DNA from 2 places in the Listeria farberi genome. Region 2 is predicted to be linked to the other one. Evidence: predicted binding sites of a transcription regulator. Region 2 holds the regulator's gene; the other holds the start of a gene.
What was found. Region 2 encodes NrdR, which represses ribonucleotide reductase genes. Its sites were predicted from a motif close to AACACNATATATNGTGTT; they were not measured.
Positions count from the first base shown of each region.

Region 1: nrdD (anaerobic ribonucleoside-triphosphate reductase) is a predicted target of NrdR. The motif match lies at 10,621-10,638, and genes of this name have one in related genera.

Region 1 covers NZ_JAARZL010000001.1:52,358-67,899, forward strand. The annotation lists gene HCB38_RS00255 (ABC transporter permease subunit) at 1-1,848, shown strand, start outside; gene HCB38_RS00260 (SMI1/KNR4 family protein) at 1,862-2,494, opposite strand; gene HCB38_RS00265 (glycoside hydrolase family 1 protein) at 2,495-3,931, opposite strand; gene yidA (sugar-phosphatase) at 4,052-4,864, opposite strand; gene HCB38_RS00275 (GNAT family N-acetyltransferase) at 5,001-5,501, shown strand; gene HCB38_RS00280 (cyclic nucleotide-binding domain-containing protein) at 5,541-6,203, opposite strand; gene HCB38_RS00285 (ComEC/Rec2 family competence protein) at 6,452-7,294, opposite strand; gene HCB38_RS00290 (HAD family hydrolase) at 7,311-8,132, opposite strand; gene HCB38_RS00295 (Gfo/Idh/MocA family protein) at 8,249-9,220, shown strand; gene HCB38_RS00300 (oligosaccharide ABC transporter ATP-binding protein MsmX) at 9,260-10,360, opposite strand; gene nrdD (anaerobic ribonucleoside-triphosphate reductase) at 10,651-12,801, shown strand; gene nrdG (anaerobic ribonucleoside-triphosphate reductase activating protein) at 12,794-13,345, shown strand; gene HCB38_RS00315 (acyltransferase family protein) at 13,481-14,458, shown strand; gene HCB38_RS00320 (cyclic nucleotide-binding domain-containing protein) at 14,517-15,185, opposite strand; gene HCB38_RS00325 (carbon-nitrogen family hydrolase) at 15,339-15,542, opposite strand, start outside.
Region 2 covers NZ_JAARZL010000001.1:1,335,038-1,350,579, forward strand. The annotation lists gene hemB (porphobilinogen synthase) at 1-869, opposite strand, end outside; gene HCB38_RS06660 (uroporphyrinogen-III synthase) at 866-1,588, opposite strand; gene hemC (hydroxymethylbilane synthase) at 1,585-2,514, opposite strand; gene hemA (glutamyl-tRNA reductase) at 2,518-3,825, opposite strand; gene yihA (ribosome biogenesis GTP-binding protein YihA/YsxC) at 3,953-4,537, opposite strand; gene thrS (threonine--tRNA ligase) at 4,643-6,565, opposite strand; T-box leader at 6,636-6,867, opposite strand; gene dnaI (primosomal protein DnaI) at 6,918-7,841, opposite strand; gene HCB38_RS06690 (replication initiation and membrane attachment family protein) at 7,851-9,227, opposite strand; gene nrdR (transcriptional regulator NrdR) at 9,233-9,697, opposite strand; gene coaE (dephospho-CoA kinase) at 9,775-10,377, opposite strand; gene mutM (DNA-formamidopyrimidine glycosylase) at 10,394-11,215, opposite strand; gene polA (DNA polymerase I) at 11,239-13,866, opposite strand; gene icd (NADP-dependent isocitrate dehydrogenase) at 14,032-15,294, opposite strand; gene citZ (citrate synthase) at 15,314-15,542, opposite strand, start outside.

The DNA.
Region 1 (15,542 bases), 1.3 Mb from region 2:
GGAATTTTAGGAATTATTTTAATCAGCTGTGTTCCCGCGATATTTAGCAAAGTGACTTCGTGGTCATCAAGCACGTACTGGGAGGCTCTTAAGTCGATTTTTACAGCGATTTTTCACCCGACTAAATGGGAAATTAGTTACCAAGGAAGCGCAGAAGTTTTTCATGTGTCGTTGGCGGATTTTATCACCGGACCGTATTTATACTCCATGAAAATTATCGTAGCGAGCTTGGTAATTTCCGCACTCCTTGCATATCTAATAGTTATAGCAACATTTCGCGGACCAAAATGGTTGCGCCGAGGCTTAAGCGGATTCCTATCGATACTTCAAGCGTTTCCAGATTTTTCCTTTATATTCCTTATTCAAATGGCCGTCGTCTACATATATCAACAAACCGGCGTGTTCACCTTGAACTTTTACAGCTTAAACGGAGAACAGATTTATGCAGCGCCAATCGTCTGCTTGTCCATCATACCAACCGTGCTCTTTTATAAAATGATGATGCTCCTCATGGAAAATGAATGGCAGGCTGATTACATCGAGTTAGCTCGCGGGAAAGGCTTAACAGATAGAGCGATTTTACTGCGCCATGCCACACCAAATATGATGCAAAGTTTGTTTTACCAATCAAAAACCATCGTTTGGTTTATTTTAAGTGCCTACCTCGTTGTAGAATTTTTATTCGGGATCGAAGGTGTGCTCTACTATTTACTAGCAGGATTCAGCCCATTAAATATTTTCCTAGTATTAGCACTCGTGTTCACTCCATTTTACTTCTTTTACGCACTAATAGATCTATGGATTAGCCGCGGGAAAAATACCGAGAGCGCAAATGTGACCCGAATTCCGCTGCACTGGAATAGTTTCCAGAAGACCTTTGTGGAAAAAGTAAACCTTAAAAGCAAATGGCGCAACTTTTTAGTAGCGACCGGGCAGCTCCTAAAACGCCCATCTTTCAGCATTCCGCTGGCAACACTTAGTATCTTACTAATCGCAAGCCTTATTTACGGGCTTATGGGAGACAAAATCAATTCGCTTAAATTTATCAGTGATGCGACCGGACGAGTAACCGATATGGCGCCCTTCAAACCAAACGCACAAGTATGGCTAGGCACCGACCAAGCCGGCAATTCCATTCTCGACCAATTACTCGTCGGCATCAAGTATACACTCCTTATAGCGGTCATCATCGCAACGCTACGTGTCGTGATTGGCTATATTTTGGCAGTACCGCTCGCCTTTTTTAGCAAACTGCGAACACGCAATTTCGTCCAAGCGATAGCGGATGGGATGCATTATCTACCACTGTCATTACTCGTCTTTATTATCATGGTCAACGAATTCATCAGCTATTCTGGCGTTTTCGAAACCAGCCTATTTACACGCATAACCTTCCAAATTTTAATCATGGTTGTCATCGTTTTACCAATTACAGCCAACCGAATTAGCAACGAAATTTCCCAATTGTTGAAAAAAGAGTTTGTCCTGAGTGCACTCGTTTTTGGCGGAAATGCCCGCTGGATTTTAACCAAGCATATCAATCCACAAATCTGGTCGAAATTAATTCTAATTTGGATTGAGCAACTCATTCAAACGTTGCAGATGTTTGTCCATTTAGCTATCTTTGGAATTTTCATCGGTGGGGCAATCATGGGAGCGGATGACGGCATACTGAATCCAGTTATCCCTGAATTATCAGGCCTAATCGCTAATGCGAAATCCGTTTTCGCCAACCACCAATTCTGGATAATTTTACCGCCATTACTTGTATTTATGATTTTAATTCTTTGTTTCCAAATGATGGCCAATTCGCTTTTGAAACGAGAAGAAGAAAGTAAAAAAGCCTAGTTCTGAAAACGAACTAGGCTTTTTCAAATTCCTCTATAGATTTATCTAACCATAACTCATACCATTCAAGAAATCCTAAACGTTCTTCATTTCCAAAGTAAAAATCAGGATAGACGCCATTGTCATTATTTCTGTCATCCACCCAAATTTCTCCATAAGAAGGACCGTTTACAACAAGGTTAATCGAAACGCCACAACCAAAGTTAGCGATACGCAGAAGTCCAAATACTTCCTTATCTTGAAAGCACTGTTCTTGCCAAGCATCATAATCTTCATCGGACATTCCTTCTTTATAACCGGGCGCAATCCAGTCATCTGTATGTGGAAAAGGCTCACTTAACGTTTGCACCCCGTACTTTTTATCCTTGTAATCAAGTGATGAACAAAGCCCGTCCGTGAGTGTTTCTAAACCATAATAAGGACCCATTCCGCCGTTACCAATTTGCTCTAGAAAAGCACGATAATCTTGAGGTAATGTAATTTGATGCTCATTTTCAAACGTGGTAAGCGTTTGATTAGATAAAGGTTCGTTGAGTTTATAGGCGTGGCTTTCTGAACCAAATAAATTCAAATCGGGATCTTTTTCTTTTAAAGCAGTGATTTTTGCTTGGATTCTGGCTAGCCGATCTTGAAGGTCAGTCATCATTTATAAATCTGCTCCATTCGTTTCAATCACTTGTTTATACCAGTAATAACTTTTCTTCGGAATACGTGTCATTGGCGCATCATCTTCTACATCACGGTCAACATAAACAAAACCGTAACGTTTTTGATAGCCATTTAACCAGCTTAGAAGGTCTGTGAAGCTCCAAGTACAATATCCTAGCATATCAACACCATCACTGATTGCATCGCGAATAGCAGTTGCGTGCGCACTCAGATAATCAATCCGGTAGTCGTCGTTTACTTCTCCGTCCACTAATTTATCAAATTCACCTAAACCATTTTCAGTAATTAAAATTGGTAAAGCGTAGCGGCTGTTAATACGACGAAGCGCAATTTGTAAGCCTTTTGGATCGATTGTCCAGTCCCAGTTGGTTGTTTTTACGAAAGGATTAACAACTTTTTTGTAAACGCCAGGGACACCAGTTTCTTTCGTGCTCCCTTTTTTACCAGTGAAGTTCATTTCGTTATTTTGGCCAACACCATCAAGCGGGTTGTAAGCTACAGTGGCGGATTGATAGTAGTTAACGCCCATGAAATCAGGTTTTGCAGAAGCAAGAAGTTCCATATCGCCATCTTCAATAACTGGCGCAATATCGTTTTCTTCTAAATATTTCCAAACCGCTTTCGGATAGCGCCCAAAAGCGTACATATCCATCCAGAAATAGCTGTTTAATTCTTCGGCATCATCAGCAGCTTGAACATTTTTAGGATCTGTGTCGATTGGATAATGTGGTGTGTAAGCAAAACTTGGTCCGATTTTTCCATCAGGAACGATTTCGTGGAAAGCTTTGATAACACTCGCATTAGCTAAGTTCGCAATGTGGTTTACTGCGTACATTCTTTTAGGATCGCTAACTTTTGGTGGGTGAAGTGCTTGACCATAACCCATACCAACAAAGATATTTTGCTCGTTTAAGGAAACCCAATATTTTACGCGGTCGCCGTAACGTTTGAAAAGTGTAGTGGAATAATTTGTGAAATCTTCAATAACTTGGCGAGATTCCCAGCCACCATATTCATCAAATAATGCTTGCGGAATATCCCAGTGATAAAGCGTTACAAGTGGTTCAATGTCATATTTAAGTAATTCATCAATTAAGTTATCATAAAATTTCAACCCAGCTTCATTCACTTCGCCTTTGCCATTTGGAAAAATACGAGTCCAAGCAATGGAGAAACGGTAAGCTTTTAGACCAGCTTCGGCCATTAATTTTACGTCTTCTTTATAACGGTGATAATGATCAACTGCTACATCGCCATTTGTACCTTTGAAAGTAGTTCCAGGAATACGAACATACTCGTCCCAAACTGATTTACCTTTGCCATCTGCGTCCCATGCTCCTTCGATTTGATAAGCTGCAGATGCAGAACCCCATAAGAAATCTTTCGGAAATGGTGAACGTTTTTGATGTTCCATTTTATATAACCTCCATTAAAGCGATTTTTATTAAAAAACTCTACTAATATATTTTAAAGTATATTCTTTTAAAAAGATAGTTAAAAAACGCAGATTCGGATATGAATCTGCGTTTTTATTTTATTTATCGAGGACGAATTTTTGGATTGCTTTTGCAACACCGCTATCATTGTTAGAGGCGGTCGTATAGTCAGCAAGTTGTTTAATTCTTTCCGGAGCATTGCCCATTGCAATACCAAGGCCAGCGAATTCAAGCATCGTTACATCATTTTCTTGGTCGCCAATACAAATGACTTCGCTTTGCTTAATACCAAGTTTTTCGGAAAGTTCTTTGACCGCGTTGCCTTTACTAGCGTCACGATTTAGAATTTCTAAGTAGAAAGGGGTGCTGCGAACTAAATGGTATTTTTCACGGAAGGATTCAGGTATTTTCGCAATACCAGCTTCCAGTTCGGGTGCTTCTTCAATAAACATTGCTTTCGACATAATAAAATCTTCTGGCACGTTTTCGATTTCTTTATAAATCAGTTGGCTACCAGTAAGATATGCTTCGACAATCGTATATTTTCCGATTTCTCGGTTCGGCGTATATAGCGCTTTGTCATCAAAGAAATGCATATGCAAATTGCTATCCAAACTCACTTGATAAATTTCTTTTAAATCGTCTATGCCAAGCGTTAAGTGAGAAATAACTTCTTTAGTATACGTATCTTGAACAAACGCGCCGTTAAAACTAATAACATAATCGCCTTCTTCACGTAATTCAAGGTCTGTTAAATAATTTTCTACACCAACGAGCGGGCGTCCAGTACAAAGAACCACTTTTACGCCTTTTAACTTTGCTTGGCGAATGGCTTCTTTTACTTCATCCGTAACCTTATGATCATCTGTCAGTAGTGTTCCATCAATATCAATCGCAATTAATTTATACAATATACTAGCTCCTTTTCCATCATAAACTCATTCTAGTATAGCATAAATTAGAATGGATTTCTGGCTATCTATTGAAACGACAAGGAATTTATGGCATGATTGACATGGAAACTTGATAAAAGAAAAGAGTGAAATAATGAAACGTAATTATCATGTGAAATTTTTAAGTGAAAAAGATGTGGCACTTGCAGAAGCAGTTTGCACGGCATCCGAAGATTATTATTTAATTGAACAAAATAAACCCGCATCAAAAAGCGATGCATTAAAAATTATCACAGAAATTCCAAACGGGAAAACAAGATTCGATAAATTTGTTCTAGCAGTATTAGATGAAAATGAAAAACCAATCGGCTTAGTAGATATTGTTTCTGATTATCCGAGAAAAGGTCGTTGGTTTATTGGTTTATTTTTATTAACACCAGATGCTCGGGGTAATGGTCTGGGGAAAGTACTGCACCAAACTATTAAAGAATGGGCAAATGATGGTGGCGCGGATTCTTTAGCGCTCGGAATACTAGCTGAAAATGAAAAAGGACGCGGATTTTTCGAGTATCTTGGTTATTCAAAACAGGAAACAAAACAAGCGACATTTGGTGGAAAAGAACACCAAGTCCATATTTATACTATTGATATTTAATAAGTAAAAGGATGTAGCTAACACGCTACATCCTTTTACTTATTTTATAGAATTATTTCTTTCTAGAAGGGCTTCCATATCAATATGCCATTGTAGATTTACTTTGGAAATAATCCCAGCTTCTTTTAATTCTTTTAATTGAGAATAGAAGAATGCTTTTGAAAGTGTACAATAATTTTTTATAACTGTTGTGCTGATTGCTTTAGGAAGTATCGCTATACCATCCACTAGTTGAATATCAAGAATTTTAATAATTGTTTCAAAAACAAAAGCTAATTGGTCTTTTTTATCACGATATTGTAGAAGTGATTTGTAGTACCCATGTTTAGCAATGGTTCGCATAATTGTATACTGGAAGCCAAAGTTTTCAGGAAATAAGGAAAGAGAATATTCAATATCGTTTTTCTTGTAGATGATAATTTCGCATTCTGTTAATGTTTGATATGTTAAAACAAGAGGTCTATTCTCGAAAATGGTGTAATATCCCATAAAAAAATTAGAGCTAAATATAGAATAAATTTTATCATTATCAAAGTCAATATATCCTGCTAATATGCCAGACCTTAATAAATAAACACAGTCTGGATTTTCAAGTACTAGATCATTTAGCACCGTATGCTCGGGAACAGTAATGATATGAGATTTTAAATTGTACTGTTCCATCATTGTAACAAATTCTTTATGATTAAATGGATAGGCCATCTTTTCTTTCGTCTCCTTCAAGTTCAATTATATGCATACAATATATTTTATCATCGTAAAAATGAATAAAGATGATAAAAACAGACTCTTCAAATAGCTTGTCTTATGCCATTACCCGTTTATAAGAAAATTAACCGTAACATTTCCGCCACATTTATGTGGGAATTAGCTTGGAAAGACAAATAAAATAACTGATTGTTAAAAGAGCTAAAAATTACAGTATTCGTGTATTTTTAGCTCTTTAATGTTTATTTTCCTATTGTATAAGTAGTACCATTTCCGGTAATGACGATGGTTTTGTTGCGGTCTGTCCGGTATATTTTTGCTTTTGCTTTAGTTAGTGTGTTCACTGTTTGCGAAGTAGGATGCCCATAACCGTTTTTTCCAACACTTATAATGGCGTATTTTGGTTTTACTATATTAACAAAAGCTTTACTAGTTGCTGTTTTTGAACCTTGAGTACTTACTTTTAACACATCCGCTCGTAACGTTTTTTTCGCTTTAATCATATCTGTTTCTGCTTTTGTTTGAGCATCTCCAGTGAAAAGAAAGGTGTTTTTTTTATAAGCTAGGTGAAGGACAGCGCTCCAATTATTACGATCTGTTTTCCCGTATGTTTTTACAGGACCTACAAACTGGGCGTTTACTCCTTTAATTGGTAATTTCACACCAGCTTTTGCCGTTTTAATTGGTAGTTTTTTCTTTTTCGCTGTATTGACAAAATCTTTGTAAGCAGCTGTTGTATTTGTGGAGTTTGGTGCATAGAGACTCTTGACTTTGATGCTATTCATCACTTCGGGGAGGCCGCCAATATTATCTGCATCTGCGTGAGAAGCAACCATGACTTCAATATCTTTTACTTTTAATTTCTTCAAATAGTTAACTACAATTTTCCCTTTTCCTTTGCTGCCGGCATCAATTAAAATGTCTTCGCCACTTGGAGCTTTGATGTAAATAGCATCCCCTTGCCCCACATCAATGAAATGTACTTTTATTGTTGGTGTCGCAGCTTCAGCTTGAATGGAGCTTGGTAGCGAAATTCCAGCGACTAAAGCTAAAACTAGAAACAACTTTAAAATCCCTTTTTTCATCCCTTTTCCTCTTTTCCTATGAAATGAATTCTTTTAGAAATTTGTAAACTCCGTCTGCTTCATTCGTGTCAGTAAGTTGATTGGCTGCTGCTTTGACATTATCAGTTGCGTTAGCCATCGCAACACCAGTTCCTGCATATTGTAGCATGCCAATATCATTTTCACCATCACCAAATGTGATAATTCTTTCTCTAGGAATACCGTAATAATTTCCAAGCGCCTCAACTGCGGTTTTTTTGTCAGAATTAGCAGGGAGAATTTCTAAATTATTATGGTGAGAGGAAAGTACGCGAATTCCGTTTGCTTTATTTAGCGCTTGACGCACATCGGCTAGTCGAGATATATTATTCTCTGAGACAACGATAGCATTCAAAAATTGATTTATATTGTCATCAAAAACATGCGAATCATTAATAGAAACGAGTGAAAAACTATTATGCCCCGTATCAAGTCGGCTTTTATCAGCAAGCTCTCGGAAAAATGCAGGTGGTTCTTTTGTGTAGAATAATGTATTCGTTGAGAAGAAAAATAATGGTAAGTCAAAGTCGCGCATGATATCATACGTCTCACGGATAGCTTTTTCTTCTAAAGTAGTTTTAAGAAGCTCTTCATCACGAATGGCTGCATAAGAACCATTGGAAGCGATAACATGACCAGAATTGCTAACTTGAAAACCTACTTCCCGAGCAGAACGATACATCCGTCCAGTAGAAATTGAAAAAATATGGCCGTCATTTTCTAAAGTTTGGATTAAATCACGTGTTTTTGCAGAAACAGTCTGATCTTGGCGCAGTAACGTACCATCAATATCCGAACAAATTAAATATTTATTAGTCAAATAAAATCATCCTTTTTAGTTAATAACATAAGTATACCATGTGCGAATCGGAAAAGTTATATATGATACAATAGTTTTTGACAAGTTCGAAAATAAATATTTGGGGGAATTCCATGATGAAAAAGCTTAACTGGGCAATTCTTGGACCAGGTTCGATTGCACACCAATTTGCAGAAGGGATGCAGGGGTTAAATCGCGAAATCTATGCTGTAGGAGCAAGAAGTTTAGAGAAGGGCCAAGTTTTTGCAGATCAATACGGGATTAAAAATGTATACGATGATTTTGACGTGATGCTTGCTGATCCAATAATTGATGTAGTGTATATTGCTACACCTCATTCTAACCACTACGAGTTTATTATGAAAAGTTTACATAATGGGAAACATGTTTTAGCAGAAAAAGCGATTACTGTAAGCAGTGCAGAACTGGATGATATCAATGCATTAGCTAAGGAAAAAGGGCTGATTGTTAAAGAAGCCATGACGATTTTCCATATGCCGCTTTATAAGAAATTACGAGAAATAGTCGATTCAGGCGCAATTGGTAAACTTAAAATTATCCAAGTAGCTTTTGGAAGTGCTAAGGAAAAGAATCCGAAAAACCGTTTCTATAATATGGATTTAGCTGGCGGGGCATTACTTGATATTGGTACATATGCATTAAGTTTCGCACGTTACTTTTTAAGTGGAACGCCAGATGAGGTACTAACGACGATGAAGAAATTCGAGACGGGTGTAGACGAACAATCAGGTATTTTACTGAAAAATAAAGAAGAAGAGTTGGCAGTAGTATCGCTTTCTTTCCGAGCTAAAGTACCAAAACGGGGTGTTATAGCCTGTGAAGAAGGATTTATCACTGTAGATGAGTACCCGCGGGCAGACCGAGCAACTGTTACTTACACCGCGACAGGAAAAGTAGAAGAAATCGAAGCGGGTGAAACAGATAAAGCATTAGAATATGAAATTACAGCAATGGAAGAAAGTATTGCAGCTGGAGAAAATACAACCTATCAATTAACAAACGATGTTATCGCAATTATGAGTGATGTTAGGTCGCAGTGGGGAATTAAATTTCCTTTTGAAAAATAAGAACACCCCCGCCACGTGTGGCGGGGGTGTTTAAGTACATTAGTCAGTTAAGTTATCTTCTGTTTCTGGGTCAAAGAAGTGAGATTTAGCCATTTCAAATGCTAAAGTTAAGACTTCATTTGGTTGGTGTTCAGAGCGAGCATCAACACGAGCTACGAATTCATGTGTGCCAACACGGCTATGAAGCATAAATTCAGCACCAGTAAGCTCGGCAACAATAGTAGTCGCTTTGAAAGTGTAGCCTGGGTTTGCTTCAATAACGATTGGTTCATCATGAATATCTTCTGGACGAATACCGAAAACGATGTCTTTACCATCAAATCCTCTGTCTTTAAGAAGTTTAAGTTTACCCTCTGGAACTTCAATAGTGAAATCATCACCGATAAAGTTAGAACCTTCTAAACGACCTTTGAAGAAGTTCATTGCTGGGCTTCCAATAAAGCCGGCTACGAACATATTCACTGGGTGATCGTAAACTTGTTTTGGTGAACCAACTTGTTGGATAACACCGTCTTTCATGATAACGATACGAGTAGCCATTGTCATTGCTTCTGTTTGGTCATGGGTAACGTAAATCATAGTAGTATCTAATTGTTGGTGAAGTTTTGTGATTTCTGCACGCATTTGTACACGTAATTTCGCATCCAAGTTAGAAAGTGGTTCATCCATTAAGAAGACTTTAGCGTCACGAACGATTGCACGTCCTAGAGCAACACGTTGACGTTGACCACCGGAAAGTGCACTTGGTTTACGTTTTAAGTATTCTGTTAAGCCAAGAATATTTGCTGCGTGCTCAACACGTTTTTTAATTTCGTCTTTTGGCATTTTACGAAGTTTTAAACCAAATGCCATGTTATCATATACAGTCATATGTGGGTATAATGCGTAGTTTTGGAATACCATTGCGATATCACGGTCTTTTGGCGCAACATTATTCATTACTTTACCATCAATAGATAGTTCGCCTTTTGAAATTTCTTCTAATCCCGCAATCATACGTAAAGTTGTAGATTTACCACAACCAGATGGTCCTACAAAAACAATGAATTCTTTGTCATCGATTTCTAAATTAAAGTCGGAAACTGCAGTTACTTTGTTATCGTATATTTTATAAATATGTTCTAATGATAATTGTGCCAACTTACTTCGCCTCTTTCTATTTTTTAACTTGTATTCATTGTATATGAAAACGCTTTACAAAAACTATGGCACTTTGCACAAAGAAAAAAATCATCTATTGGGCAAAGTGCATAAGTAGCAAAAAAATAAAAAGAAGTAAAGGGACAAAAGACCTTTTATGTGAAGGATTTTTCAAAGCATTTAATTCTTTAGTCCCAATTCCAAAAAATCCTCAGATATCATTACAAAAAAACTTTATCTTGTGGTATATTATTAAAGCAGACACAATATATAGTTAGTGAGGGATTATCATGTACGTGGAACAACTTAATGAACAAATGGTAATAAAAAGGGATGGCCGGAAAGCAAACTTTGATTTAATTAAAATTCGTAATGCCATTGAAGCATCTATGAAAGCAATTAATTTAGAGAATGAAACTTTTTTAGAAGAGATTTTGCTTGAGGTTGTAAGTGAATTACCTAACAAGACAGATATGACCATCGATGAAATCCAGCAATGCGTCGAAAATACTTTAATGAAATCGACGTATCCTGATGTAGCAAGGGCTTACATAGAGTATCGTCACGACCGGGATCACGAGCGCGAAAACATCACAGATATGCACAAAAGCGTCGAAAAATTACTACAAAAAGACAAAACAGTAGTGAACGAAAATGCAAATAAAGATGCGACTGTTTTCAATACACAACGCGATTTGACAGCAGGAGCCGTAGCAAAAAGTTACGCATTAAAATACATGCTACCAAAACACGTATCCAACGCTCATTTAAAAGGGGAAATCCACTTTCACGATTTAGACTACAGCCCATACCATGCGATGACTAACTGTTGTCTAATTGATATTGAAGGAATGCTTTCAAAAGGATTTACGATTGGTAATGCCAACGTAGAAAGCCCGAAATCTATCCAAACAGCTACAGCACAAATTGCTCAAATAATCGCAAACGTAGCAAGTTCACAGTATGGTGGCTGTTCTGTTGACCGAATTGATGAAGTTTTATCCGTTTACGCGCGTTTGAACTTTGAAAAACACAAAAAAGATGCGGCTGAATGGGTCGTTCCAGAAAAGCAAGAAGATTATGCAGCGGAAAAAACACGTAAAGATATTTACGATGCCATGCAAAGCTTAGAATATGAAATCAATACATTATATACAAGTAACGGCCAAACACCATTCGTCACACTAGGCTTCGGTCTTGGTGAAGATTGGTTTGCTCGTGAAATTCAAAAAGCAATCTTAAAAGTTCGGATTGGCGGGGTTGGTAAAGATAAACATACTGCCATTTTTCCGAAATTAGTATTTTCGATTCGTCGTGGAACTAATTTAAATGCAGAAGATCCGAACTATGACATCAAACAATTGGCACTGGAATGTTCTTCAAAACGGATGTATCCAGATGTACTTAACTACGATTCACTCGTTCGTTTAACAGGAGATTTCAAAGTACCAATGGGTTGCCGTTCATTTTTACCAGCTTGGAAGAACGAAAACGGAGAACATGTTAACGCGGGAAGAAACAACCTGGGTGTTGTAACACTTAATATTCCGCGTATCGCTATCCAAAGTGGTGGGGATAAAGAACGTTTCTGGGAAATTTTCCACGAACGTATGAAAACAGTCAAAGATGCACTGCTTTTCCGTTTAAACCGTGTCCGTCAAGCTCGACCAGAAAACGCACCGATTCTTTATAAATATGGAGCTTTCGGCAAACGACTACAAGACGGCGAAAATGTAGATCAACTTTTCAATAAAGAACGCTCTACTATTTCTATCGGCTATATTGGTCTTTACGAAGCTGCGACTGTATTTTACGGCGGCGAATGGGAAGGCGACAAAGAAGCAAAAAACTTCACGCTCGACATCGTGAAAGAACTAAAAGCCTATGCTGACAATTGGAAGGACAAATATGGCTACTGGTTCAGCGTATATTCGACTCCAAGTGAAAGCTTAACTGACCGTTTCAACCGTTTAGACAAAGAAAAGTATGGTGTAATTAAAGACATTACTGATAAAGACTACTACCAAAATTCTTTCCATTACGATGTTCGTAAAAAAATCACACCTTTTGAAAAAATTGATTTTGAAAAAGATTATCCAGAATTTTGCTCTGGCGGATTCATTCATTATTGTGAATATCCAAAAATGGTTCACAACACAAAAGCACTTGAGGCAGTATGGGATTACTCCTATGATCGTGTGGCTTACCTTGGTACAAATACGCCAATCGATAAATGTTACGAATGTGATTTCGAAGGTGAATTTGTTCCTACAGAAGAAGGCTTTAAATGCCCAAGCTGTGGCAACACCGACCCTGAAAAAGCAGATGTTGTAAAACGTACTTGTGGCTATCTAGGTAATCCAATGAAACGTCCAATGGTTCATGGACGTCACGTAGAAATTAGCAATCGTGTGAAACATATGGAGAACTTAGGTGAATAATCCGAAACCGTGCGAATGGAAGTCGAATGAATTATCCAGAGGGTATATCGCCGACTATAAAGCATTTAACTTTGTCGACGGGGAGGGCGTCCGGTGCAGTCTATATGTATCTGGATGTCCTTTCCACTGCGAAGGCTGCTACAACAAGGCTGCGCAATCATTTAAATACGGCAAACCGTACACCAAAGAATTAGAAGACGATATTCTAAAAGACATCGGGCATGAGAGCGTCCAAGGTCTGACATTACTTGGCGGGGAACCATTTTTGAATACTGCCACGTGCCTATCTGTCGTGAAACGAATTCGCGCGACATATGGGAAAACGAAAGACATTTGGTCATGGACAGGTTACACTTGGGATGAAATGATGCAAGAAACAACCGACAAACTCGAACTTCTATCCTTAATAGATGTTCTTGTAGATGGCCGCTTTGAACAAAAGCTATTCGATCCAAACTTAGCATTCCGCGGTTCCAGCAACCAACGAATTATCGATGTACAAAAATCGCTTGCTGCTGATGAAGTGGTGTTATATGAATTGTGAAAAAAAGAAGTTCTTTGGATAATAAAGAACTTCTTTTTAGACTTTAGATAAGTAAGCAGAGGTAATGTTAATTTTAAGTTGACAAGAATACTAATTTCATACATAGTTTTATTATAAATTCATCGAGGTGATCTATTGAAAGAAAGAGAGTATGATTATCAACTATCAAACATAAAAGGTATTTTGATATTTCTAGTGATATTCGGCCATTTTTTGTTAGTAATGGGACCTAAAGAAGTAGCAGTAATTGACGTTATTTATTCATTTCATATGCCAGCTTTTATTTTTATTAATGGGATATTTAGTCAAAACATTACCTGGAAGAAAATAGGTAAGTTGTTAGGGTTATTTATTATGTTCCAGCCACTTTTTTTACTATTAGGACTCTTGACGGGGTACTACAAAAATATAGACTTAAAAATGTTAATTACCCCAGCTTTTCATTTATGGTATTTGTTAGCGCTGGCAGTATGGATGCTGTTCGCCATGTATGCAAATAAACGAGGCAAATATGCGGTAGATGTATTACTGATTGTTTTAGTTTTACTCGTTGTTGCAATTACAAATAGATACTTTTATGGGACACAATTTTTAACAATTACAAGAATTCTTAGCTTTTTCCCATATTTTATTGCTGGTTTCTATCTGGACAGAAGTGGTTTTAACAAATTACGTATATTTTTGAAAAAGTATAAGTACATATGTGGCATAATTACTTTGGTATTAGTTATAGCCTTATATAATCTGTTTTCTACACAACCAGATGAGTTTCTTAATTTATTTTACGGATTTCTAAATAAAACGACATTTAGCGTCACTGCAGTAGGTTATATAGTGAATGTTATGGCGTCATTTTTCTTAGCCTTTTTATGGATTTTCTTATTAATTGCTATTATCCCAACTAAAAGAACGATAATGGACATCGTTGGCAGTGATACCTTATTACCCTACATTTTACATCCAATCATCTTTTATTTAATGATGACGCAAAGACCCTTTTTTATGGAGCAAACAATGACATTTCAGTTAATATTCACTATATTAATTACGATAGCAATATATGGAATTTTCACGATAATGTTAAAGAAAAAAACGTTGAAACGATTAAAATAATTAAGGGATAATATCTATAGCGAAACAAAAATCCGCCTATTTCCAGGGCGGATTTTTGTTATATATCTTGTCTTAATTTTGAATAGTCATGCAGCTCTTTATTCTTAATGACCCACTCTTTATTATTTTTCCATATTTCCCCGTGGTCTTTTAAAAGCGCTAATTGTTTGTAAAAGCTGCTTTTTGAAAGATTACTGTAAGCGGCTATAATACTTGTTCGCATTTCTTTTGGTAAGATTACACTGTCTTTTTCATAAGGAATTCCATGAAGTTTCCCGATATTGACAAAAGAAAGTTCTAGCTTATTAGAAGAACTTGTTTCAGCGAAAAGACTTTTGAAGAAAGCATGTCGAGCCAAATCGCGCATTATGAAAAATTGGAACCCAAAGTTCTCAGGAAACATAGAGAGAAAATATTCTAAATCCTTAAATGTGTATTTATAAATAGTACAAGTTGATATAGTTTTAAATAAAAAGTCATCTACGTTTCCCTGGAATAAACTATAATAATTGATAAAAGAGCCTTTTCCAAGAACAGTATAAATGCTAGATGATTCTGGGTTCATAGAAATCGAAACAAATCCGTCGATAATTAAATAGACATGACTATTTCTTTGAGATGCAGTATCGACTAATTCAGTATGTTTTGGAACTTTTAACTTTTCGTAGTTAATGTTGCCTTCATGAGATAATCGAACAAATTCTTTGTAGTTAAATAGTGTATCCATTATTAGTATCCCCTTTACTCTTTTGTTAACTATAATATATAATATCAAAATTAACAAAAATTAATCCATAAATTACCTCGTTAGTGAAGGGGATTTGAAGATTTAATGAGAAATTGTAAAAAATAGCTAATTTGACTCGTAAATTATATTATTTTAGTATAATTCAGGACGACGGTCGGTAAAAACAGGAATGATCCCTCTCGTTTCGGCAACTAAATTCAAGTCGATTTCAGTATAAATATTGCCTTCTTCTTCGCCACCATGAACAATAACATTTCCAAGTGGATCAATAACAAGCGAGTGCCCGTTAAAATGATTATTTGGATCATCACCAACCCTGTTGACAGCAACAACAAA
Region 2 (15,542 bases):
TCAATCCAACCATTTTGAGCTGCTGCTTTTACCATTGCATATTCACCACTAACGTTATAGGCTACAATAGGTAAATTTGTTTGATTCTTTACATCTCGCATTATATCAAGGTACGAAAGAGATGGCTTGACTATTAGAAAGTCTGCTCCTTCTTGCTCATCCGATTGCGCCTCCCGTAGAGCTTCTTCGCGATTCGCTGGATCCATTTGATAGGATTTTCTATCTCCAAATTGCGGTGCACTCCCAGCAGCATCGCGGAAAGGCCCATAAAATGCAGAAGCGTATTTTACTGCGTAAGACATAATTGGTATATCGTAGAATCCAGCGTCATCAAGACCTTCTCTGATTACTTGAACAAACCCATCCATCATGTTTGAAGGTGCAATGATGTCCGCACCCGCAGAGGCTTGACTGACAGCTGTTTGTTTCAGTAATTCTAGTGATTCATCGTTTAGAATTTGACCATTTTCAATTACACCACAATGTCCATGATCTGTAAATTCGCATAAACATGTATCTGCTACCACTATTATTTCAGGAAATTTATTTTTTATTAGCCTTGTTGCTTTTTGGATAATGCCATGGTCATGATAAGCTTGTGTACCAACAGCATCTTTTTCAGCAGGTATACCAAATAAAATAACAGCTTTAATTCCAAGGCTCGCAACAGTGTTCATTTCCGCTTCTAATTCATGTAAAGGAAATTGAAAAACGCCTGGCATGGAAACTACTTCTGTTTTTGGTTCTGTACCATCTTTGACAAAAATCGGATAGATTAAATCATTTGTATGTAAAACTGTTTCCCTCACTAAATCACGCATTGTTTTTGTTTTTCTTAAACGACGATGTCTATCAAATTGATTGTTCATTTAAATTCCTCCTGTATTATCAAATCAGCTAAGTGCTTCATGGTGAAGGTTTTTGGTTGGTATGTAACTTCCCAACCATCTGCTAAAATTGCCTCGGTAGTTATATTACCGATTGATGCGATGCGCCAGTTTTCATTTTTAATAGAAAATTGTTTCGCGATCGTATAAAAGTTTTTCCAAGCAGAAGGGCTAGCGAAAATAATTATTCGTTTTTCATCTAGTTTCAATTGTTCGATTAATATTGTTTGAGAATTTTCTGGGAAGCTTGTTTCATATAGTTCAATCGGAAAAACTAGGTGTCCATTTTGTATCAGTGTATCTTCTATTATCGTTCTACTTAAGTTGCTTTGTGGAAGTAAAATACTTGTTTGGCTAGTATTTTCACCTAACCACTCGGACAAAAATACTTCTGATTGGTAAACGGACGGAACAAAATTAGGCTTATATCCATATTCTGCTAACTTTTCTTTTGTTTTCTCGCCAATAACTGCTATTTTGTAATTCAATTTACTAAATTGTTCATTGAAAAAATATTCTACTGCATTTGCACTCGTTAAAAAAAGCCAATTTGCCGTTTGTTGCTCTAGGCTCAGATTGATTTTTTTAGGATGCGTTTCAATTAGTGGAATTGATTCAACGTCGAAACCATTTTGCGAAAAATAATTTTGCCATAGTTTTTTTTTGCTCGCTTCTCTTGTTAAAACAATTTTTTTAATCATATGTTTCTCAGTTCTTTGATAATGGTGTCTGCACCTTCACTTAGCAATTCTTCAGCTACTTGATTGCCAATTTCAGCTGGGCTCACACCAGTTCGTTCAGATTCAAGAATAATTGAACCGTCTGCGTTACCAACCAAACCTTTAAAGTGAACTGAATCGTCCGTTTTTGTCGCAAATCCAGCAATTGGGATTTCGCAGCCGCCATTTAGTTTTTTCAAGAAAACGCGCTCTGCTTCTACACAGATTCCCGTTTCTTCATGGTGAATAGAAGCTAACATATCGCAAATTTGAAGATCAGTTTCTCTACATTCGATAGCAAGAGCCCCTTGCCCTACAGCAGGTAAACATAATTCAGGAGATATATCTTCTAGTTTTAAACTCGTATTTTCAAGCCAGCCCATTCGTGCAAGTCCAGCTTTTGCTAAAATGATTGCATCAAAGTTTTCAGCATGTAATTTTTGAAGCCGAGTATCAATATTGCCGCGAATTGGCTTAATGACAAAATCAGGACGATGTTTTAAGAGTTGTGCCGCGCGACGTAGACTACTTGTGCCTATTACTGCGCCTTTTGGTAATTCACCTAGTGTGCTTACCTCATTAAAAACAAAACAATCTAATGGGGATTCACGTTTTGGAATTGCTCCAATGACTAGTCCGTCTTTCAACCTTGAAGGCACATCTTTCATACTATGTACCGCGAAATCTATTACTTCATCGCTCAAAGCTTGCTCAACTTCAGAAACAAATAGACCTTTTCCACCTACTTTACTCAAAGTAACATCTAAAATACGGTCGCCTTTTGTAACAATTTCTTTTATTTCAAAATCGATTTCAGGATAGTTTTTTTTGAGTTTGTTAATTACCCAGTTAGACTGTGTTAAAGCTAATTTACTACGTCGCGAACCAACAATTATTTTCCGTTTCATCCGTTAACTCCTCGTTTCGGCTTGTTCTTTTTCTATTACATTGACATCTGTTTCTGTTAAACCAAATATACGTTTAAAATGTTCAATACTTGTATCTGCATCTTCTTCCACAGACATTTCTTTTAATTCTGAGATAGGTCGTTTTAGCATTTGGTTAATGATGCTTTTCATATGTTTTCCGATTTGAATATATTCCCGTTCTGTTAACCCTGGAAGTTTATTTTCTAAGCTAGTCATAGTAACTTCTTGCATATCTAGCGCTTTTTCACGCAAAGCTCGAATGACAGGAACGACACCAAGTTGTTTTTCCCATTCAAAAAAGCCTCGAACTTCTGTATCAATCGAATCTTCAAGCCCTTGAACGATTCTTTGACGTTCTAAAGAGTTAGCACTTACCACTCCAGCTAAATCGTCAATATCATACAAATGGAAATTGGGAATATATGAACAATCATGTTCAACGTTTCTTGGTAAGCCGATGTCAATTACAAGCATAGAGCTCGCTTTTTGTTCCATCAATTCTTGCATAGCTAGTTGTTTAATAATCGGCTCTTCGGCACTTGTTGAGACGAGTACAATATCTGCTCCTAACAAATGGTCCGACATATTTTCATATGCACCAACTTTTGCTTGAAATTGATTCGCTAATATTTCTGCATTAGATTTTGTACGATTGATGATGGTAATATCTGCAATGCCACTTCCAGCAAGGTTTTGTAAAGCAAGTTCACTCATTTCCCCTGCTCCAATTAGGACGATTTTTTTGTTATCTAATGAGCCATATAGTTTTTTTGCAACTTCTACAGCTGCATAACTAACCGAAACGGCATTTTCGTTAATTTTCGTATGATGATGTACTTTTTTTGCAAAAGTAACTACTTCCCGGAAAAGTCTGTTTAAAAGTGTTCCTGTTGTGCCCGTTTGCTTGGCGATTTCGAATGCATGTTTTACTTGTCCGAGAATTTGCGTTTCGCCGAGTACAAGTGAATCGAGCCCCGCAGTTACTTTATATAAGTGATTAACAGCCAATACTTCTTCATGAAAAAACAAATAAGGCTCGATTTTATCCATATCCATTTGAAACCAATTGGCCATAAAGCGTTTTAAGTAATATCTGCCTGTATGTAATTGATCGACAACTGCCACAATTTCCGTTCGATTGCATGTCGATATAATAACATTTTCGAGGATGCTTTTTTCCTGCAGTAATGTTACTAAGGCCATTTCTTCTTCCGTTTCTTTAAAAACTAATTTTTCGCGGATGTCGATTGGTGCTGTATGATGATTCAGCCCCATGGTGAGAATAAACATTCGATAATCCTCCTAAAATTAAATTGAACTCTAATACATTCTACCACTTTTCGATGTGGACACCAAATAGTCCGTTTATGTATTTAGACGGAAAAAAGAGCTGGATTTTTCATTCCAACTCCTTCTATTATTCCATTCCTTCTTTGATAAACTGCCATGCTTCGTCTTTTCCCATCTTTGTTTCAGAAGAAAATAAGACAAATTTGTCGTCCGAATCAAAATCTAGTGTTTCGCGCACAATTTTAGCATTTTTTTGCCATTTGCTACGTGGGATTTTGTCGGCTTTTGTTGCTACGACGATAACCGGAATATCATAATACTTTAGAAATTCATACATCATTCGGTCATCTTCTGTAGGTTTATGGCGTAAATCAACAATTTGAATAACACCACGAAGTTGCTCGCGAGAAGTGATATACGTTTCTATCATAACACCCCATTTTTCTCGTTCGGTTTTCGACACTTTAGCAAAACCGTAGCCTGGTACATCAACAAAGAAAAGTGCTTCTTCAATTTTATAAAAATTTAGCGTTTGTGTTTTTCCTGGTTTTTGTGAAATTCTTGCCATACTTTTACGGCGAATCATCGTATTAATAAACGATGACTTTCCGACGTTAGATCGACCTGCAAGTGCATATTCTGGAAAATCTGTTTCAGGGTATTGTTCTGGTCGAACAGCGCTTATTACTAGTTCTACATTATTTACATCCATAATTGTCCATCCTGTTCTATTCATTATCTTTTACTAGTATAACGGAAAAAGAGGAAAAAAGCACCATGAAAAAATACTGCCCCATTTGAGACAGTATTTTTCAGATTAGTATTTACTTACTTCTGCTACTACTTGTGCAATGAAGGCGTCTAAGTCCATTGTTTCAGAATCCTTAGAGCCGTAGCGACGAACGTTTACAGAACCAGCTTCTACTTCTTGATCCCCGAGCACTAATGCGTACGGGATTTTTTTAGTTTGTGCTTCGCGAATTTTATATCCTAGTTTTTCGTTACGGTCATCTACTTCCGCTCGAAGTCCAGCACGTTGTAATTTATCTTGGACTCCTTTTGCATAATCCAAATGAGCGTCGGCATTAACTGGGATAAGTTCCATTTGTACTGGAGCTAACCAAGTTGGGAAAGCGCCTTTATATTCTTCAATTAGGTAAGCAACAAAGCGTTCCATTGTAGATACAACTCCGCGGTGAATAACTACTGGGCGATGTTTTTCACCATCTTCGCCGATGTAAGTTAAATCAAAGCGTTCTGGAAGTAAGAAGTCAAGTTGTACAGTGGAAAGTGTTTCTTCTTTGCCAATGGCAGTTTTTACTTGAACATCTAGTTTTGGACCGTAAAATGCAGCTTCTCCTTCTGCTTCAAAGTAATCCATCTCCATTTCGTCCATGGCGGATTTAAGCATGGCTTGGGCTTTTTCCCACATTGCATCATCGTCAAAATATTTTTCTGTATTTTTCGGATCACGGTAGCTTAAACGGAAGGAATAATCTGTAATATCAAAGTCTTTATACACTTCTAAAATCAGTTCCACAACGCGCTTGAATTCGTCTTTAATTTGATCTGGGCGAACAAAAACATGTGCATCGTTTAGAGTCATGCCACGAACACGTTGTAATCCTGAAAGTGCCCCGCTCATTTCATAACGGTGCATCATACCAAGCTCTGCTATACGGATTGGCAGTTCACGATAACTGTGGATATCATTTTTATAAATCATCATGTGGTGTGGACAGTTCATTGGACGTAAAACAAGTTCTTCATTATCCATTTTCATAGTTGGAAACATATCTTCATGGTAGTGATCCCAGTGCCCACTTGTTTTGTAAAGTTCCACGTTTGCCATAATTGGAGTATAAACGTGATTGTAACCTAGACGTTCTTCTTTATCCACGATATAACGCTCGATAACACGGCGAATAGTCGCACCTTTTGGTAACCAAAGCGGTAATCCTTGTCCAACTTCGATACTATTTGTAAATAAATCTAATTCTTTCCCTAATTTACGATGATCTCGCTCTTTTGCTTCTTTTTGCATTTGGATAAATTCTTTTAAGCCATTTTTATCGAAGAAAGCTGTACCGTAAATACGTTGCAGCATCTTGTTGTTGCTGTCTCCTCGCCAGTAAGCACCAGCTACACTTAATAGTTTAAATACTTGAATTTTACCAGTAGAAGGAACATGAACACCGCGACAAAGGTCGAAAAATTCACCTTGTGTATAAATTGTCACTGTTTCATCTTCTGGGATTGCCTCAATAAGTTCTAATTTATATTGATCACCAATTGCTTTAAAACGTTTAATTGCTTCTTCGCGAGAAACAACTTCGCGCTCAATTGGAACATTTTCACGCACGATTTTTTGCATTTCTTTTTCGATTTCAACTAAAGATTCATCACTAATAACAGCTTCTGTATCAATATCATAGTAGAAACCAGATTCAATCGCTGGACCAACTCCAAATTTCACATCTGGATAAAGTCGTTTTAGCGCTTGAGCCATTAGATGAGCTGTACTGTGGCGCAAAATACCAAGTGCATCTTCATGGTCTGGAGTAACGATTTCAATTGCGCCATCTTCATGGATTGGCGTTACTAAATCAAGTAATTCCCCGTTTAATTTACCTGCGAGTGCTTTCTTTTTTAGACCTGGGCTGATGGAAGCCGCGATGTCAGCTGTTGACACGCCTGGCTCAAATTCTTTTACAGCACCGTCTGGAAATGTGATTTTCATACTAATCTCTCCTTTTCTTTTTTTAAATTATGGTTAGGAGGGCAAAATAAAAAACCCATCCCTCCTACTTTCAAGGGACGAGTTTATGCTCGTGGTTCCACCCAAGATTCAGAAATAGCTAAAACTAACTACTTCACTCTTGTCGCCTGTAACGGAGCGATCCGTCTATTATTACTAGTAAAAAAACGTTCCTAATAGAAGTTCCAAGGTGGTCCAAATTTAAGTTCCAATAGAAGGTTCCCAGCTAGCCCTTCCTCTCTATAATTTTCCGTTAAATTGGTTGTCCTTTTCATCACTTTGTTTTATATTACTTCACATTATAAGCCCGATAAGATATATTTGCAAGTACTTTTTAGAAGCGGCGATTTTTACCTTCTAAGTTAACCTCTTTCGATAAATAGCGCACCCGTTCCATGATTCGGCGAGCTTTTAGTTTTTCTTCGGTACCGTTTTGAGCAAACATTAAATGATTCTCAAGTTGATCCATATTGTAATTAGACGAGAAAAACGTAGGTAATTCTTCTTGCATCCGAAATTGTAAAATCGCACCCAACACTTCATCACGTGTCCACGCTGTCATTGATTCTGCTCCAATATCATCAAGCATTAATACTTCGGTTTCTTTCGCAAATTGGATTTTTTCGCCAACAGTATTATCCGAAATAGACTGTTTCACTTCGCGCATGAACTCGGGTAAATAAACAAGTGTCGTTGAAATACCTTTTAAAGCAAGTTCTTTCGCAAGAGCGCCTAACAAATATGATTTTCCAGTCCCAAAGCTACCATGAATAAATAATCCCTTCACACGCTTCCCACTTTTCGGAGGATAATTATTTAAAAATTGATAAGCTTCAACAAGTGCTAATTGACGTGATTCTTCATCCGTATAAAAGTCCGCTAAATTCGCATCCACTACTTGTTTTGGCATATAAAGAGAACGAATTCTCCGCTCAACTGCACGGCGTTTATCTTCTTCTATTTTCTCTTTCGTCGGATAGTAGGTGACAGTGATGAATTCCCCATTAAGGACCAGTTTTGGCGCATAGCCGGGCATTAAAGTTTCTTCCTGTTCAGTGAATTTTTTGTGTTGTGTCATGAATTCATATAAATTGGACAAGTTTTGATTAACTAATTGCTCGGTAACCTCTTCTTTGTGCTCTTTGAAAAAATCTTGAATTGGTTGATAATGGAGAACTTGTTGTTTTAAACTTTGGTATTCTTTTTCAAAGTCGCGTCCTTCAAAAAGCTGTCCTAATGTTCTTTCGATGTTATCCATCTTCTTCACCTACCTTTTATTTAGTCGTTCTTTAATTTCGCGAACTTGATCTTCGAGTGTTTGTTTTTCTTTGTCTGTCATTTTATTTTCCGCTGGAGCAACTTGTTCCTTATCAAACCAATCCGGCAAAATTTCTTTCCGAGTTATTTTTTGATAATTTCGGTTGTAATTATTCGTTTTTGGTGTGGCTGGTTCTTCTTGAAGTCGTTTATATTTCTCGTGCTCTTGCCACGCGAGATCCATTGCTTCTTTTGCTGTTTTTACATTTTTTCGTTTCCAGTGAGCCGCAATTGTCATCATGTAATTCTTGGAAAGCTTCCGGTCAAGCCGCAGTAAAACATACTCGATTAGCACATTCATTACAGGCACCGGTAAATTTTGCTGATTCATAACTTCTTCCACGACGCGCAAATCGGTTTCAGCAGGAACCGCACCATCTGAAATATCTACCAATAGTTGAAAGGGGGTAATGCTCTCTAAATATACTTGTAGCGCTTCTTCATCATTTAACGTTTCTTCTGGTTCTTTATTTACAATAGTTTCCTGCTTCATTTTTAATTTTGGTGGAGCACCATTTTCAATAGTATAGCCCTCGCGAACGATTTTACGTAAATAAACGATGTCAACCTCTCCATTTGCATCAAGTGCTCGGTACAAATAACTCGGCATGTCTTTTTCAGAAACTTGATAAATCCCATTTAATTTTAAAATGGTTTGGCGCACTTCTTTGGTTATTTTTTCTCTAGAAATCATCCCGGGTGAAAGCAAGGATAAAAATAAATTAAAGTCAAAACTCGCATCATCAAATTCAATTTCTTTTGGCGCGACCTTGTCTGCTAGCTTTTGGCTAGTTTCCGTCGTAACAGCACTACTACCGCCTTTAAATGGTTCAAAAACATCTTGAAATGAACGAGTGATTTCGCTGTATGTATCTGTGTCAAATGCCTCGTCCGCAAAAAAACGACGCAAACGTTGAAACTGTGCATTGCCAATTTTGCTATATAAGTAAATATTTAATAGACCATCTGAAAAAAACTTTTCTGGTGATAACGGTGGCAGAATTTCGTAAATATAAAAGCGTTGATCGTTTTCGGTCTTCACATAACTCTTTAAAAGACCCAAGCCTTCTAATTTTAGCCGTGCCTCGAATAAAGCTTTCATACTAATATCAAGCATATTTAAAAGTTGGACGTGCGAATGCGCTTCTGACCACAGTCTGTTTTCTTCGACTTCTGTAAACAGTGTTTGGTACAAAGCTAAACATTCCGCCCCCATTAGCGGTTGATATAACATCGTAATAATTTTTCTGTCGGCACCGGTCAAGATTCCACTTGCTTTCACTTGATAGCTGTCTACCGCTTGAAGCTCCATCCAAAATTCCGTCAATTTACTCACCTATCTTTATTTTTTTCCATTAAATCTTTTAGTTCTTCTACAAAAACGCTAATATCTTTAAATTGGCGATAAACCGAAGCAAAGCGCACATATGCTACTTCATCGAGATTCGCTAATTTATTCATTACTTTCTCACCAATTAAATCAGAAGCAATTTCGCTGTCACCAATGTTTCTTAGTTCACGCTCTACTTCATTCACAATTTCTTCAATCTGTTCCGCACTTACTGGTCGTTTTTCGCAGGCTCTTATTAAGCCGCGTCTCACTTTTTCACGAGCAAATTCTTCTCTTGCCCCGTCTTTTTTCACAACTATTAAAGGACTCTCTTCTACCTTCTCAAAAGTAGTAAAACGAAATCCACATTTTTCACATTCACGCCGTCTCCGAATGGAATTGCCATCATCTGCCGGTCTTGAGTCTACAACACGTGTACCATTATATTGACAAGTAGGACATCTCACAAAAAATCACTCCTATCTCTAACTTTCTCTATCTGTTTATTTGTATGCCTCATTATACCATGTGAAAGTAAGGGTGGCTATTTGTTCTTTACAAAACGTTCGATAATTGTATGAACTTGTTTTTGTGTCTTTTCAAGCGATTCATTATTATCAATGACAAAATCGGCTTTTTTGGCCTTTTCATCAATTCCCATTTGGCTATCAATCCTTGCTAAAGCTTCTTCTTTTGTTAAATTATTTCGCTCCATCAGACGTTTCAACTCTGTTTCCGGCGTGGTCCAAACAACGATAATTTGATCTACCAACGATTCTAAATGACTTTCAAATAATAACGGAATATCGAAAAAGACAATCTCCTCGCCTGCTTTAAAAAAATGTTCTCGCGCTTCTAACATGTAGTCTTTCACACGAGGATGCGTAATTTCATTTAACTTTTCACGCTTTTCTTTATCTTTAAAAATAATTTCTCCTATTTTGGCTCTGTTCAAAGTGCCGTCTGCAAGTAAAATTTCTTTCCCAAAATAGGCAATGATTTCTTTCAGTCCTTCTGTGCCTGGTTCAACTACTTTTCTAGCAGCAATGTCTGCATCAACTAACGGTATTCCAGCTTGCTGAATCAGGTTACTCACCGTAGATTTTCCTGTAGCTACACTTCCCGTTAATCCAATTGTTTTCCCCATGATTTCAGCTCGCTTTCTATTTTTGGCAATTCGGGCAAAAATGGGTCCCTCGTCCATTTAATTTGATTTTTTCAATCGGTGTTCCACAAATAACACACGGCTCACCCGTTTTACCATATACTTTTAATTTATCTTGATATTGTCCAAGTTTTCCTTGTGAATTCACATAAGTTCTGACAGTTGATCCCCCAAGAGCGACAGCTTCTTTCATAATGCTTTTTGTCGCTTCAAAAATACGCTTGATTTCTTTGTCAGAAAGTAAGTTGGCAGCTCTCTCCGGTCGCACCTTTGCTTCAAAACAAATTTCATCCGCATAAATATTTCCGACTCCAGCTACTAACTTTTGATCGAGTAAAGCCGTTTTGATAGCGCGGCTTGTTTTTTTCACGCCAGTCGCAAAATCCGTTAATGTAAATGATGGAGTTAGTGGTTCTGGACCGAGTTTTTTTATTGAGCGTGTCTCTCCTTCGCCGTATTTATTGGTGACTTCCATCGTGCCAAATTTCCGTACATCTAAAAAACGCAATTCTGTGTGATCTTCAAAATGAAAAATAATATGAGTATGCTTGCTGACTTCCTCGTTTTCGTTCATTAAACGAAATTTACCTTCCATTCGTAAATGAGATAAAATCGTACAGTTTGTTAAATCGAATAATAAGAATTTACCGCGACGGCGCACTGCTTCTATTTCTTGCCCGACAAGCATATGCACAAACTCATCGGGTGGGGTTGCTACAATCATTTTGGGAACACGGACAATCACTTGATCTATTTTTTTACCTGGGACTAATTCTTGTAATGTTGCGCGGACATTTTCTACTTCCGGCATTTCTGGCATATATAAACTCCCCGTTTCTCTATTTATTTCGCGTCATACCAAGTGTCGCCAAATGCGCTATCAACTTTAAGTGGCACAGAAAGTTCTACCGCATTTTCCATTACATCAGGTACAATCTCTTCTAATTTTGCAATTTCGACTTCAGGCGCTTCAAAGATAAGCTCATCGTGCACTTGAAGTAACAATTTTGCTTCTAAATTCTCAGATTTTAAGCGTTCATTCATGAGTATCATTGCTTTTTTAATAATATCCGCGGCGCTACCTTGAATAGGTGTATTCATTGCTGTTCTTTCAGCAAATCCCCGCACATTGAAATTACGGCTAACGATTTCTGGAATATAACGACGACGATGTAAAATGGTCTCTACATAGCCTTTTTCTTTTGCAAAACGAACGATATCTTGCATATATTCTTTCACAGCTGGGTAACTCACAAAATAACGATCAATAAAGTCTTTTGCTTCTTTTCTCGTAATACCAAGGTTTTGAGAAAGCCCATAATCACTAATACCGTATACAATTCCAAAGTTTACTGCTTTGGCTTGACGACGCATTAACGAATCTACTTCATCTTGCTCGACATGAAACACATCCATTGCTGTTTTTGTATGAATATCATAGTCGTGTTTAAATGCATAAATTAAATTCTCATCTTCAGAAATATGTGCTAAAACTCGCAACTCAACTTGAGAATAATCGGCCGAAAACATTTTCCAACCAGGTTTACTTGGTACGAAAACTTGTCTGATTTTACGACCTTCTTCTAAACGAATTGGGATATTTTGTAAGTTCGGATCAACTGAACTTAAACGTCCTGTTTGCGTTAAAGTTTGGTTGAAACGTGTATGGACTTTATGTGTGTCTTTGTCTGTCACCTTAAGTAGTCCTTCGATGTAGGTGGACTGAATTTTACCAAGTTGACGATATAATAAAATTTCATCAATAATTGCATGTTTACCTGATAAGCTTTCCAGTACATCCGCGGCTGTCGAATATCCTGTTTTTGTTTTCTTGACTGGAGGGAGTTCCAACTTTTCAAATAAAATCACACCTAGTTGTTTTGGTGAATTGATGTTGAATTTTTCACCAGCTAGTGAATGAATAGACTCTTCTAAGGTTTTCAGTCTGCCAGCTAGTTCAACTTTCATATTTTCAAGACGAGCTGTGTCTACGCTAACACCTTGCATTTCCATCTCTGCTAAAACAAAAGTTAATGGTAACTCGAGGTCGTCCATTAAAGCTAATTGTTCATTTTTCTCTAAATCATCTACCAATCTCTTTTCTAAACCAGCAATCGCTACTGCTTTTCTAGCAAGATGAGCTGCAACAATACTCTCTTCCGGTGTGCTTCGTTTAGCACCTTTTCCATAAATCGTCTCATCTGTCTCTACTTCAGTGTAGTCATGCCTCACTGCTACACTTGTAAAATCATCAATGGAATCAGATGGGTTTAATAAATAAGAGGCTAACATAATATCAAATGTGATGCCCGAAATAGCAAAACCAATACGATTCATCGCCACCATAGTTTTCTTCGCATCATACACTACTTTTGTTTGTTCACTTTCTACCCATTTGCGGAATGCCTCACTACTTTCAGCTGTTTCTTTTGTAAAGAAATATGTTCCTTGACTGGAATGAACTGTCAGCCCGATGAAGTTTGCTGTATGGTAATTATCATTTTCTAGCTCCACATAAAGCGCGGTTTTCCCACCAAAGTGTTGTTCTTTTAATTCCGTTACGATTTCAAAAGACAATTCTTTTAGTTCTTTCGATTCCTCAGGCGTATCACCTTCGATATTTTTCAAAAGTGTTGTAAAATTCATTTCTTTTAATAAAGGGATAACTTTTTCCGTTTGAAAGCCTTCATATTTCGTGCTTTCCACCGTGCATTCAATCGGTGAATCCACATTGATTGTAGCTAACTCTTTACTTAAAATAGCTAATTCTTTATTTTCCAGCACTTTTTCTTTTAGTTTTTTTCCAGAAATTTCTTCGGCATGTTCTAACACGCTTTCCACGGATCCACCAAATTCATGTAACAGTTTTAAGGCTGTTTTTTCACCGACACCTGGAATTCCAGGGATATTATCGGATGAATCACCCATTAAGCCTTTCATATCAATAATTTGTTCAGGAGTTAGATTGTATTTTTCTTTTAGTGTTTCTGGTGTGTTGGTTTCCATATCGGCTATACCTTTTTTAGTAATATAAACCGTTGTTTTTTCAGAAGCTAATTGCGTTAAATCGCGGTCTCCGGTAATGATAGCAACTTCCATTCCATCTGCTTCCGCTTTTTTTGTCAACGTTCCGATAATATCATCTGCCTCATAATTAGCAAGTTCATATTGCGGAATATCATACGCCGTTAAAAGTTCTCGGATGAATGGAAATTGTTCAGATAACTCACTCGGGGTTTTTTGACGTCCACCTTTATAACCTTTAAATGTTGTGTGTCTAAAAGTTGTTTTACCAGCATCAAATGCAACGAGCACATGGCTGGGTTTTTCTTTTTCGAGTACATTCATCAACATCATCGCAAATCCATACACCGCATTTGTGTAAACACCTTTATCGTTATTTAAAAGCGGTAACGCATAAAAAGCGCGATTCGCGATACTATTTCCATCAATTAATACTAATTTATTCACAGGGATATCCTCCTCGATATAATCATTCACTTGTGTCTATTTTACCATAGGAACATAAAAACAAACCACTTATCCGAATGGGATTAAATGGTTTGTTTTAAAAACGTACTTTTATGATTAAATGTACAATTACAGACTAGTTTTAGAGTTTAAAGATGAAGTATTTTAGAAGTTTTTTATTAATTCATCCGCAAATTCCGAACATTTAACTTCTGTCGCCCCGTCCATTAATCGAGCAAAATCATAGGTTACCGTTTTCGCAGCAATGGTTTTTTCCATTGACTGATTAATTAAGGCTGCTGCTTCACCCCAACCAATATGTTCAAGAAGAAGTGTCCCAGATAAGATCACCGATGAAGGATTTACTTTATCAAGACCAGCATATTTCGGAGCAGTACCATGTGTTGCTTCAAAAATCGCATGGCCTGTTAAGTAATTAATGTTCGCTCCTGGAGCAATACCAATTCCACCTACTTGAGCAGCAAGTGCATCAGAAATATAATCTCCATTTAAATTCATCGTAGCCACAACATCGAATTCAGCTGGACGAGTTAAGATTTGTTGTAAGAATATATCTGCAATGGAATCTTTCACTAAAATTTTCCCAGCAGCAAGCGCTTCTCTTTGTTTCGCATCAGCAGCTTCTGTTCCTTCTGCTTCTTTAATACGATTATACTCATTCCAAGTAAATACTTTATCGCCGTATTCGCGTTCACATAACTCATAGCCCCAGTTTTTGAAAGCTCCTTCTGTGAATTTCATGATATTCCCTTTGTGTACGAGCGTTAATGATTTACGACCTTCTTTAATTGCATATTCAATCGCGGAACGAACTAAGCGCTCTGTTCCTTCTTTGGAAATTGGCTTAATGCCAATACCAGAAGTTTCCGGGAAACGGATTTTATCAACGCCAAATTCAGATTTTAAGAAGGCTATTAGTTTTTTTGATTCTTCGCTACCTTCTTTAAATTCAATGCCTGCATAAATATCTTCTGTATTCTCACGGAAAATGACCATATCTGTATCTTCAGGACGTTTTACAGGTGATGGTACGCCTTTGAAATAACGAACTGGACGTAAACATACATATAAATCTAGTTCTTGACGTAAAGCAACATTTAATGACCGAATACCTCCACCAATCGGAGTTGTAAGTGGTCCTTTAATAGCAATCAAATATTCGTCAATTGTATCTAAAGTCTCTTGTGGTAACCATTCACCCGTTTGCTTAAATGCTTTTTCACCAGCTAATACTTCTTTCCAAGCGATTTCTTTTTCACCATTGTAAGCTTTTTTTACTGCGGCATCTAAAACGCGTTTCGCAGCTGCCCAGATGTCTGGGCCAGTTCCGTCCCCTTCAATAAAAGGAATGACTGGATTGTTTGGTGTTTTTAGCACACCATTTTCTACTTGAATTTTTTGACTCATAAAGTTTGTTCCTCCTCCATTAAATTCGTTCTTCTACAGGTAAATAACTTCTATTTTCAGGTCCAACGTAGATAGCACGGGGACGAATAAGACGATTATCACGATATTGTTCAAAAATGTGCGCTAACCAACCGGAAACACGACTCACGGAAAATACTAATGTAAATAAATCCCGGTCAATACCAAGCGCATGATAAACGGAGGCAGAATAAAAATCGACATTCGGTTTTAAATGTTTTAATTCCCAA